3 regions of the Paenibacillus sp. YAE3 genome follow, and region 3 is predicted to be linked to each of the others. Evidence: riboswitches for the same ligand, from Rfam matches in the RefSeq annotation. Region 3 holds a riboswitch; each other region holds the start of a gene.
What was found. Region 3 has a riboswitch for cyclic di-GMP ahead of AC27KL_RS23775 (hypothetical protein). Riboswitches for the same ligand answer to the same signal wherever they lie in the genome.
Positions count from the first base shown of each region.

Region 1 (4,214 bases), on a different contig from region 3:
CGCAATGATCATCTTCATTTTTCCGGTCTTGATCCATTTTCCGCTTAATCCCCCTCACCGCCGTTCATTCCGAAGAGAAAAAAAATGACGGCCATGGCGGCTCGTCATTGTCATTGTAAGTAAATTTATTGAATATTAAAAATCCTAGCCTAAAAAAAGGGGGGCGCTAGCGCCAATACCCGTTCGGAGACCTGGACCTCCATACATCAGCCGTACTTCGGATACGCCGTGATGCAAAGATCTTCTTCGATTTGCCGGACGGAGTGAATCCGCACGTTCAACGCTTCATCCATCGTTTCCAAATCCGGACCGCCGTATGGCGTGAGGGAACCGCGTCCTCCCAAAACTTTGGGTGCGATATAAATCAACCATTTGTCAATGAGGTTGGCGCGAAGGAATGAGGCGTTGACTTCGCTGCCGCCCTCGACAAGCAGGTCGGTAATTCCCTTTTCGTATAACATTTCCGATAATCGCCGGAGGTCAAGCCCGAGCCGGGTCGAAGGAACGAAAAGAATCTCCAGCCCTTTTTGCTTCAGCCTGTTGACTTTCTCCGGATCCGCATCCTCCTTCGTGGCGATCCAGGTCTTGGCCGCCGTGCAGTCGGTTATATGGGCATCCTCGGGCAACCGCAAATTGGAATCCAGGATGATCCGTACAGGGTTTTTCCCCTTTTCCGGCAGTCTGGTAGTCAGGCGGGGATTATCAGCCAGCACCGTGTTGATGCCGACCAAGATGGCATCGACTTCATTTCGCAGCCGATGCACCTCCTGGCGCGCTTCCTCGCCCGTAACCCACTTCGAATGGCCCGAAGATGCAGCTAACTTCCCGTCCAGCGTCATGGCGACCTTGGAAATTATGAACGGCCGACGTTTGGTCATATTATGGACGAATCGTTCGTTAAGTCTTTTGGCTTCCGCTTCCAACACGCCCACTTCGACTTCAATCCCTTTATCTCGGAGCAGTTGAATCCCCCGTCCGGCGACCATCGGATTCGGATCCTGCATAGCCACCACAACGCGCGTTACTCCGGAGCTGGCAACCAGCTCTGCGCATGGAGGCGTTTTTCCGTAATGGGAGCAGGGCTCAAGAGTCACGTAAAGAGTTGCACCGTTGGTATGTCCTTCCGCCATACGGAACGCATGGACCTCCGCATGGGGTTCTCCGGCTTTTCGGTGAAAGCCCACGCCGACAACTTGTCCGTCCTTCACAATGATCGCGCCGACGACGGGATTGGGGTTCGTTTTTCCGCTTGCGGTGGCCGCCAGGTCCAGCGCCAGCTTCATATAATGTTGATCCGGGTTCATGCGGGGCCTCCTTAGCCGAGCTTGACGGTTTCGCTCAGGGGATTGTAAATATGGCCCGATTTTTCGATTTTCGTTGCCAAATATCGGGTATTATGTTTCGATACATCGCCCCAAATCGATACGTGATGATCGGATGCAAGCCCTTTTTCCCGCAATGATTGCAATTTGCGCGGATTGTTCGTAATGAGGCTTACCGGTTTCTGCCGCAATGCCTGAAGAACCTGTATCGCCTCGTCATAGGACCGCAGATCATCCGGAAAGCCCAAAGCGTGATTGGCTTCTACCGTATCGTATCCCTCTTCCTGCAGCAGATAAGCCAACGATTTGGAGAAAAGCCCGATTCCGCGTCCTTCGTGATTGGCCAAATAAAAGAGAGCCCCGCTGCCGTTGTCGACGATCATGTTCATGGATCGGCGCAGCTGGTACCCGCAATCGCATCGTTTGCTTCCAAAGATGTCCCCGGTATGGCAAATGCTGTGCATCCGAATCAACGCATGCTCCGCGTTGGCAAAATCACCGTAAACAAGCACGGATGATTGCTGGTATGAGGCAAGATCTGCAAACGGCAGGGTATCGAGAACATCTTCCACCTGAAATGAAGCGCTCTCCGTTTTTAACCAAGTATACCAGTTGAATGTAACCTCCCGCTCCTCCAATTGTACCGGGAGCCGGACAGGACCGACAAGCGCGAGATCGGGACCTTCTGGCAGTTTAACAAGCGTTATTTTGTCCTTCAATAATCGACTAACCTGGTTTGGAATCACAATCATCCATCTCCTTTGTATTATCGTTCGTTTTGAGGCTTGCTGACTGACACCGGCTACGACAACACCTTAACGAGAACTGCTCCCCCCCCCTTTATGTAGAACTGATAAGAAACACCGTACTTTAATAGAAAACACAAAAAGCCCCCGTCTATGCGCGTGAAGAAATAGACGGAGGCCTCCGTCGTATTCGGTAACTGGCTGGCATAGCGGATGGGATCCGCCTTAGCCCCTGTAGCTTTGCGTCGCCACTTTTCAGTGGGTTTGCCATTATCGTACGATGTCGTATCATATAGAACTTCCGCGATTCTTGCAGGAAAAGCGGAAGGAAAAACCTGTGATTTTGAGAAAAAAGGAAAATATTCGTTTTTTATGTAACTACACTATGAATATAAATGACAAATTTAATAAATGCAACGAAAAGATTGAAGCGGCAACCGGGTAATTCATGTTCCGGATACGCATCGGCCGCCCGTTTGCGGCCATGCTGCCGCTCGGCTAAAATACTCGTAGGTTTGGTTTCCTCATGCGAGAAAAAAATGATACATGATTATTGAACCGAGGGGGAAAATCAAGATGCAATTTCTTGACGGCAACAACGGGTGGACCCCGGAATTTTTGGAATACCTCGAAAAAACGGCCAAACCGTCGGTGAAGCTGAAACTCACGAAAGAAACCGTACGGATGACCGACAGCAAGGTGGGAGGAACGCCTTGGCTTCCGCCCCAATCCGCATGGCCCCGGGCTGAAGACGGAAACGACTACCTCTTCGTCGCCCAAATCAATTGGGCGCAAATGCCGCCTCTGGAAGGGTTCCCTACCCGCGGATTGACGAGTTTTTTTGTGAAGCAGGACGATACGTTCGGTCTTTTTGATCAATCCTACCGCATCCTTCATGCCGAAGAAGCGGCCCAAACGGAGGAAATCGATCCTTACCGCCCGGAAGATCCCGACTTGTACAGTCCGGTTTTGGGGGGGCCTTACAAGCTGACCGGAAACCTTGAGAAGCAGTACATCCCGCTAGTGGATCGGACTTCCGAAAAGGTGGATCTGCCCTCGTTCGACCGGGACAAAACCGCCTACTCGAAATATTGGGATTTGGCGGATTCCAGCGGGTCGCGCATCGGAGGGTACCCTTACTTTGCGCAGGAAGATCCCAGGCCGGAAGGGGATTGGGAGCTTCTTCTTCAGTTGGACATCGAAGGGGACGACCAGCAGTACTATGTCTCTTGGGGGGATTCCGGCGTCGGCAATTTTTTTATCCGCCGCGAGGATCTGGCCCGATTGGATTTTTCGAACGTGTATTATACCTGGGACTGCCTGTAGTCTTTGGTGGCCGCACTTGAAATCCGAACATGCAGCAATAAGGACAAGCAAACGAAAAGGCAGCTGATCTCCATGATGATTCATATGACATACCGCTCCGGCGAATATAAGGTAAAGGGTTATCTCTCCCTTCCGTATGGATACAAAATCGAACCGGAAACGCTGGAAGCGCATGTCCGGAAAATATACGACGGGAAGCGGCTTCCCATGACCGTCATCGCGAACAACGCCAAGCGAGAGCGGCTGGATATCCATGAACGGAAATGGCCCGTTCTTGTTTATTGCCGCGGCGGCATCGGCCGGGTCGGGCAGGTCAAAACCGAATGGCTCGAGCGTTTTTCACAAAGCGGTTTTATCGTTTTCGCCCCGGTTTACCGGGGGACGCAAGGCGGCGAAGGGCGGGATGAATTCGGCGGCGCCGACCTGGAGGACGTTCCTGCGGCGTGCCGGCTCCTTGCCGAACTTCCGTTCGTCGATCCGACACGGATAGCGGCCATGGGTTTTTCCCGGGGCTCCGTAAACGCCGCGTCCGCGGCTGCGGACACGGATTTCATCTCGCAGCTCGTCCTCTGGGGCGGCGTCTCGGATCTCGCCCAAACGTACGAGGAGCGGGTGGATTTGCGGAGGATGTTAAAACGGGTCGTCGGCCATCCGCGCAAAATTCCCTCGGCTTACGAAGCACGCTCCCCCCTCCACATGGCAGAGCGCATCCGCTGCCCGGTCCTCATCGTTCACGGAAGCGAAGATCAACAGGTGGACCCCGGGCACGGCATCCGGATGTACGAACGGCTTCAGGCCCTGGGCAAAGACGCCGAGCTGC
Region 1 covers NZ_BAAIYF010000003.1:339,601-343,814, reverse strand. The annotation lists gene ribD (bifunctional diaminohydroxyphosphoribosylaminopyrimidine deaminase/5-amino-6-(5-phosphoribosylamino)uracil reductase RibD) at 207-1,304, opposite strand; gene AC27KL_RS07595 (GTP cyclohydrolase II) at 1,316-2,071, opposite strand; cyclic di-GMP riboswitch class I at 2,258-2,347, opposite strand; gene AC27KL_RS07590 (YwqG family protein) at 2,645-3,394, shown strand; gene AC27KL_RS07585 (alpha/beta hydrolase family protein) at 3,467-4,214, shown strand, end outside.
Region 1: it holds a riboswitch for cyclic di-GMP, as region 3 does, so the genes downstream of both, AC27KL_RS07595 (GTP cyclohydrolase II) here and AC27KL_RS23775 (hypothetical protein) in region 3, are expected to answer to the same signal.

Region 2 (4,214 bases), on a different contig from region 3:
CAGACCCTGTGAAACCGGGGAACATCATCACAACCGATAACGGTTCGAATGTATCGTTTGCTTCGGGTACGGTAAACGGTGACCAAGCGACGGTTACGATCGATAAGGACAAGCTGTCCGGCATTCTGGCGGACGGTAAAGGACATAAACTCGGCATCAGCGTACCGGGTAAGGGCGATGTTGAAGTTCGAGGATTGACGCTTGAAGGCTTGAAAAAGATCGCCGATACCGGCTCCAGCCTGGAAATTGAAGATGTGCTGGCGATTTATCCGGTTCCTGCAGGACAGCTTGATGTGGATGCCATTAGCAAACAATTCGGCAACGCGCCGCTCAGCGATATTGCCGCTAACATCAAAATCAAACGTTCTGCGGACGATCTGGCCAAGCTTGCCCGTGAGAAGGCAGCTCAAGGCGGTTATGAACTGCTTGTGCATCCGGTAGATCTTGACTTGAGCTTTATGCACGGCGGGAAAACGGATAGAGCGGGGTTGTTGAACGGGTATGCGCCGAAATACATCGCGCTTCCGGAAGGCATCGACCCGAACCGCATCACGACAGGCGTTATTGTGAACCCGGACGGCAGCGTGTTCCATGTGCCGACGGTCGTCACGAAGGTGAATAACCGGTATTTCGCACTCATCAATGATTTGCGCAGCAGCGGTACCTATTCGGTGATTTGGAATCCGCAGGATTTCGAGGATGTCCAGTATCATTGGGGCAGAGCGGACGTAAACAACATTGCCGCAAGACTCGACCTGAAAGGCAACGGCGACAATACGTTCTCGCCAAACCGATATGTGACACGCTCCGAATTCGCTGAAATCGTCGTATTGGGCCTAGGTCTGATGCGTCAGGACGCGCCGCAAAACATCTACCCTGACGTGCCGTCGACGGCATGGTATCGGAATGCTGTAGCGCTCGCGGATGAATTTGATATTGTTCGCGGATATGAGGACGGCAACTTCAAAGGCGGACAGCAAATCACGAGAGAGCAAGGTTTTGCCATGATTGCTCGTGCATACCGCTTGATTCAATCCGTAAACGTGCCGAATCAGGAGCAAATCGCTTCTACGCTGGCACCATATGCGGATGGGGATAAAGTAGCTTCTTGGGCGAAAGCGGATGTTGCCCAGCTGATCGCAGCGGGAATTATCCAAGGCAATGGACCTAAGCATCTGAGCCCGAAAGCAGGAATGACGCGTGCGGAAGTCACTGCACTGATGGCAAGAATGCTGAAAGTAACGAACCTGATTGACAAGTAATGAAGCAACGCAAACAACCATTGATGACGACAAGTCGTCAATGGTTGTTTTTTTATCTGTTTAGTAATTCCTTCTGGTAACAACTTCTTTAATAGCAGGAGACTCTTCTAAAACCAGACCGATTCAGAAAATATTCAGAATTGTCTCATATAATGTCAAAAGAAGCTACTAAAGTACTAAATCCGACAAAATTCAACAACATTGAGGTTAGTAGATTAGCCTATGATTTTGAGGAAGGCTAACAAATAGGAAGTTTTACTGCAAATCTTACATATATACACTCGTACGAAAAGAGCAAACCCGCTTGAAAATCGGGGACGCAAAGCTAAAGGGGCTAAAGGGAGCCAAGTGCCTATGCCAGCCAGCTGCCGAATACGACGGAAAACTCCGTCTACTGGCGCTTGCTATTGGATGGAGTTTTTATTTTTTTAGGTATTCTATTGAAGGAGCCCGTTGCTGTAAGGACCGGCCGTAATCCTTATCGGTTTTCTGCCAATTGATTTCTGCAGCTCGTGTGATCCTGACATAGCAGTTAAAAAAGTGAAAAAAGAGGTGGACAAGGGTAGCTAAAAGAGTGCATTGATAACTTTTACACAAGAAAGGAATGATCTATTTGCTAAGCAACAACATTAGATTACGGAAAATAGGGATGATGTTCCTGATTTTTTCTCTTGTCTTCACGGGTCTAGGGGCAAGCTTAGGGACTCCAGTCAGCTATGCTGCTTCTTCGGAAGTTTATGTAGCTAGTGGCGGCAATGATAGCACAGGGGATGGAACTAAAGAGAATCCTTATAAGACATTGAACAAAGCCTATCAAGAGGTTGATAACGGGGGAACGATATATGTCAAGGACGATATCACATTGCCACCACCCTTTGATATGAATGCTGCCAAGAAGTTTACGATTACTACGGACCCTGAAGCCGATAAGCCTGCTGTGATTCATCGTGGTTCAAAGAGCAGCGGTTCAAAAACACTTTTTGGTCTTAATAGCGGTCACCTTACTTTGAAAAATATCGTTATTGACGGTGGGAGTGAATTAGTAGATGGAAGGATATTTAATATAGGTAGTTCAAAACTGACCATTGAAAAAGACACTATTTTACGCAACAATTATGACACTATAGGAGGAAGCGCAATCATTCTCCTAAACCAAACTTCGGTCCTAGAAATGAATGGTGGAAAAATTACAGGTAATATGCATGCGAATTCAAGTGCGGTCCTTATTAATATAGCTGGTGCAAGATTCACTATGACTGGAGGCGAAATCACTGGGAATAGTGGTGGTGGAGTTCAAGTAAAAGCTGGTGAGTTTGACCTTTCAGGCAATGCAGTCATTACTGGGAATACGTTTGGGGAATCGGAGCGAAACGTTTATCTGGAAGGTTCTAAAAATATTACTCTAAGTGGAGACTTTACCGGGCAAGCGGGTATTACCGCACAAAATCGTATGATTCCGGGAAAACAGTTTGGACAAGCAAATTCCAGAGATTTGAAAGGGATCGAAAATCTGGTTGCAGACTCAGGCGGTCTTCTTGCAAGTTATGGAGAAAACAATACTTTAGTATGGAAAACGACGCCTGGCGGGGTAAAAGGTAGCAATGTATCCTTATGGCTAAAAGCAGATGACGGTGTAACAGCCGGTGGCGACGGTACGCTTCCAGGTTGGAAAGATCAGATTGGCAAGAATAGTTTTTCTATTGTGGGAACAGCACCAACCTATCAATCGGATGGTGTAAACTTTAACCCTGTCGTTAATTTTGGTAAGAACGGGTATTTGCGGGGCGATACCGAGATTAACATGACGGAAGCATATACCGTAGCCGCATGGAATGGAGATAAGGGGACGGATCGGGGCGCTATCCTTTCTCCAATAGTACAAACGGGTATAAGCCACCAGGCCATGTATTTCTTCTTTTCTTACCAAAGTAAATTTTATACCGGAATCTTCCCTCTATCTGATGCACAGAACAGCGCAGGTAAATATATGGAAGCGGGTCCTCCTGAAAATGGGGAATACGGTTTATGGAATGCAGCTCGTGATAAAGAAGGTAGTATATACAGAAAAAATGGTAGTCCAGCGCTCACCAACTCAGTACCTGGACTCGAAAATCCTATGATTGGAGTACCACAGATAGGCAGAAGATCTGATAATACCACTCCTTCTTACCTTAACGGAAATGTTGCTGAAATTATCGTCTTAAATAAAAAAGCCACGCCTGAGGAACGTAATAAGGTAGAAAGTTACCTTGCTCTGAAGTACGGTATTACGTTAAATGATGGTAAGAGTAACTATTATGATGCTGCTGGTAACCAAGTGTGGGTAGCAGATGCAAATTACACGAAAAATATTGCAGGTATTGGCCGTGATGATGCGGGGAGCTTGTATCAAAAGCAAAGCCGTAGCATTAATACAGGTGACCAAGTAGCGATTGGTATCGGCGAACTGGCTGAAACGAACGCGCTTAATACTAATCTGCTTACAGATAAGCAATATCTGATCTGGGGCGATAATGGAAAAGGGCTTGTTTTTGACCAGCAAATTGGAAATGTAAACCATGCCCAGCGTGTATGGAAGGTACAAAACACTGGTGCAGTTGGTCAAGTTCAAGTAGCAATCCCTACAAGTGCTATTCCTGCCGGAAAAAAGTTGCTTGTAAGTAATAGTGAGGCAGATTTTAATTCCGCTAAGGGATATGAATTAGCGATCAAAGATCTTAACGGTGTAGAATATTATGTAGCTACAGTATCGGATGGATTAACGAATGGACAGTTCTTCACATATGGTGTGGAAGCGCCAAAAGTGAAAACAGCTACTCTTGAAGAGGTTACAACTGGTGGGAAAGAGATTACTCTAACCTTCGATCAAGAGATTGAACTAACTGATTTAACTGGTCTTACGGTTAAAATTGGTGCGAAAGAGCTTTCGATTAATGACTTCGAAATAGGAAC
Region 2 covers NZ_BAAIYF010000016.1:460-4,673, reverse strand. The annotation lists gene AC27KL_RS24225 (S-layer homology domain-containing protein) at 1-1,262, shown strand, start outside; cyclic di-GMP riboswitch class I at 1,546-1,635, shown strand; partial or broken gene AC27KL_RS24220 (DUF8202 domain-containing protein) at 1,912-4,214, shown strand, end outside.
Region 2: it holds a riboswitch for cyclic di-GMP, as region 3 does, so the genes downstream of both, AC27KL_RS24220 (DUF8202 domain-containing protein) here and AC27KL_RS23775 (hypothetical protein) in region 3, are expected to answer to the same signal.

Region 3 (4,214 bases):
GCAGAGTAGATGGAACAGATCCGGATGGCGATCCGCTGACCTTCACCAAAGGAAGCGATCCGCAGCACGGCACAGTCACGGTGAATCCGGATGGATCGTGGATCTATGTACCGACGCCGGGTTATGTAGGCGAAGACAGCTTTACAGTGATCGTGGATGACGGCAGAGGAGGCAAAACGGAGTCGAAGATTACCGTCGGTGTGACGGAACCGGACAAGCCGACTCCGCCAGCGAACCGTCCGCCAACCGCTTCGGATGAAACGGTAACGACGGAAAAAGGCAAATCCGTAACGGATACGGTTTATGGCACCGATCCGGATGGCGATCCATTGACGTATACCAAAGGCAAAGATCCGGAACATGGTACCGTGACGGTCAATCCGGATGGAACATGGACCTATACGCCAGAGCCTGGCTATGTAGGAGGAGACAGCTTTACGGTGATCGTGGAGGATAGCAAAGGTGGAAAAACCACGGTGACGATCACGGTCGACGTGAAGGAACCTGCGACGAACCCTGGCACGAACCCAGGTACGGATCCGGGAACAACCCCGGGAACCGATCCGGGAACAAGCCCGGGCACTACGCCGAATCCGGGCACGGACCCAGGAAAACCAAATCAAGTACCAAGCGTGCCTTCCTATAATGCGGAAACGACGATCAACACGCCGGCAACCGGTAAGATAGAAGGTACGGACGTGGACGGCGACAAGCTGACGTATACGAAAGGAAGCGAACCGAAGCACGGCAGCGTTACCGTGAATCCGGACGGAACGTGGACCTATGTACCGGACCGTGATTATACCGGCAGCGACAGCTTTACGGTGATCGTAAGCGACGGCCGCGGCGGCACGACGACGTCGGTGGTGACGGTCGACGTGAAGGGAACGGGTACTGAACCGGGAACAACGGTTCCAGGAACTACCCCTGAGCCGACCAAACCGGGAACCGGCACGACGCCAACGAATCCGGGAAGCGGAACGCCGTCGAATCCAGGACCAGGTACGACGCCAACAAGTCCTGGAACCGGAACGGCTCCGGATGCGGGCGACGGCTCAGGATCTCCGTTGGAAGATAACGGAGCCGTTGCCGGGGAGTCTGGCAAAGCTCCTTCGCCGGGAGAACAATCCGGCAGCAAGCTGCCGAATACGGCAACGAACGTTTACAACCTAGGGTTCATCGGCATGGTTATTTTGCTGGCAGGATTGCTTTTGTTATGGAGAAAACGTAAGGTATAATCGTTATATCTGATATGAAGAAAACACTTTTCTGCGCGAAAGGTGTTTTCTTCTATATGAAAAGGCAGGGGGGAATAATTTGAGGAAGAAAGCGGGAGCCGTATTGATGGCCCTTGGGATCCTTATTGTATCCATTGCCGTTTACCAATACGTTGAACATCAGATCCAATTAAAAAAGGCGCTGGCCCAGGCAGAGGCTTTGGTCGGCTCAAAATCCGACGAGCTTCCGGTAACGAAGCCATCGCCCGCAGCCAAAGCCGCCCCTAATCCCACTGTAACGCGGGAACAGTTCCATCCCGCCGATAATGACGTGATTGGATTGCTGGAGATACCAAAGATCAAGGCGGAATTGCCAATCATTGAAGGCACGGATGAAGAGATGCTGGAAAAAGGCGTTGGGCATTATAGCGGTACCGTGTTACCGTCCGACGGCGAGCAAATATTGTTATCCGGGCACCGCGATACGGTGTTCCGCAAGTTCGGCGAGCTTGGGATCGGCGATCGTTTCATCGTCAAAATGCCTTACGGTTCCTTCGAATACGAAATAGCGAGCACAAAAATCGTCGATAAAGACGACACCTCCGTCATTCGACCGATGGGAAAAGAAGTTCTCGTCGTTTCGACGTGTTATCCTTTTCGTTACGTAGGTGCCGCTCCCGACCGGTATGTCGTATACGCCTACCCGGTTTCAACGGATCAGGGCACCCCAAGCAAAACGAACGGATCGGCGTAATGCCAAAGCCGCAGCCGCGAAGGCTGTGGCTTTTTTTATCGCGGAAAATGGCCCATTCTAACCCAAAAGCCGGCAGCTGTTGCAATCCGGAAGCATACCCAATTTTGGGTATTTTTTTTGACGGGGTCGAATTTTATAATGATATGTAACAAAACAAATTGATTTTAAAGATATCAAAGACTTAACAACTTCATACTTCGTACGATAATAGCAAACCCATCGAAAGGTGGCGACGCAAAGCTACAGGGGCTAAGGTGGATGCTCTACTGCAACCACGATGCCAGCCAGTTGCCGAATACGACGGAAGCCTCCGTCTATTTTTCGTATGCAAAAATCGGACGGGGCTTTTTGTATTCGGAACACGCCAGTTGAGGTATGCGGTAAGAGCGGCTAAATTCAAACTTTGAGGAGGATGTTTATGAGTCATGTTAAGAACAACGAAACCTATGTTTCCGGAGCGGCTGTAATTGAAAAGGGGACAGCGCCGTACAGTCAATATGCGCCTGATATGCACGTATCGGTCGGTTGTATCCCATGTACAAGGGCGCACTTGTCAGCAGTTTCCGCGGCCCTCAAAGAGGGGGATGCAGAAACGGCCCGTGAAGAGATCTCCGCACTGATGGAGTACGATTTGACACCGGAGAAGTTAGCAGCAACACCGGAGAAAGACCGTGAAGTATTATCCAAGTATGCAAAAGCCATTTCCAGTTTGCAGAAAAAACTGGCCGAACCTGTTCCGGAGTTGACGGCGATTGCAGCATCGCTCAAAGAGGCCATCCGTTTCGCCAGGGTAGACGGTATAGAACATCCTGAGGTGCAAATGCGGCTGGAACGTTCCGAGGAACTGGTGAATGGCTTGGAACGGATTCGATTCGCACCGGAAAACATACAGTCTCTGGAGCCCAAGATGCGCGCTGAAATAAAACTCGTATTGCCGGAGATCCGCGAGGCACGCCATCAACTGTTGAACGGCATCACCACACCGGATGATCTTGAAAATGCAGGCGCTCGGTTTGCTCTCATTTCGCGGAGAATCAACGTGAACCCCGATCCGGAAACATTACAAATCGCGCAGAAGGAAGCGGCGGAATTGAATTCAAGCTTTCGCCGGGATGTACTCCAAGCTTGGGGAGGTAAATCATATGAGTCTACCAGACAATGAAATCGCATATGGCTTGACCATGGAATGCAGCATTGCGGACCATCGTCCTTGCGAGCTTGCCACCATCGTTGGCATGGCGGTTGACATCAGCGAACAGGAAGGGATCGCTCTTCCACCGCAGCTTAAGCGGATCATGGATACTCAGATTTTGACGGAAAGCAGCGTACGTTCGGCCCTCCATGAGTGGGTGCATACCATTCCCGAGTCCCAAAAAGAAGTTGCGGCAGCTTTGTTCCATGTCCTTGAAAATGGATAAGGCACACGAACGGTACTGTATGGTGCCGAAACCAGGATCAAGTTGTCCGAGGGATCAATCCGAAAGAGAGAAGGGCAGTTCTGGAGTATAACTCTAGGGCTGCCTTTATCGTTTTTCTTACGTACACGAGAAGCTTGCGGCGGGTTTAGCGCAAACACAGCAGAAAAAATGAAAGGTCGTGGCTTTACGCCCCGACCTTTCAACATTTGGCGGTTAATCAGCGTTAGATGCAAGGGCTTTTTCTTTCATTTGCCCATTCAACAAGAACGATGCCAAAAGGGCAATCACGACGCCAGCCGCGCCAATCCATGTAATCTGCGACAAGGAAATTTGATCGACTACGATGCCTCCGATGCCGGCACCCGCCGCCATTGACAATTGCATCGTGGACTGGTTTAGACTTAGCATAATGCCCGAATATTCAGGTTCGATCCGAACCAAGTTAAATTGCTGTGTGGGGCCGGTGGACCAGGCGGTGAAAGACCATAACATAAGGATAGCGACAATCGGCAACCATGAATTCGTAAACGCGACGGTAACCGTAAGTAAAATCAGGGCGGCAATATGCAGCAGCATGCCCCCGGTCAAGGTGGGAGTCACTCCCCATTTGTCCGTACTGTATCCCCCGAATTTAGAACCGATTAAGCTGGCGATGCCAAAGGCCAGCAAAATGCCGCTCAGCGCGTTTTCATGCACGCCCGCCACCGTAAGGAGATAAGGCGAAAGATAGGTATAGGCTACCGAGTAACCGCCAAGCCAAAAGAAAGTGATCGTCAGTCCGAGAACCGTTCGGCGGTTTTTAAGCAACCCCAGCTGCTTGGTCAA
Region 3 covers NZ_BAAIYF010000015.1:28,777-32,990, reverse strand. The annotation lists gene AC27KL_RS23785 (Ig-like domain-containing protein) at 1-1,238, shown strand, start outside; gene AC27KL_RS23780 (class D sortase) at 1,318-1,971, shown strand; cyclic di-GMP riboswitch class I at 2,171-2,267, shown strand; gene AC27KL_RS23775 (hypothetical protein) at 2,390-3,133, shown strand; gene AC27KL_RS23770 (hypothetical protein) at 3,114-3,389, shown strand; gene AC27KL_RS23765 (MFS transporter) at 3,603-4,214, opposite strand, start outside.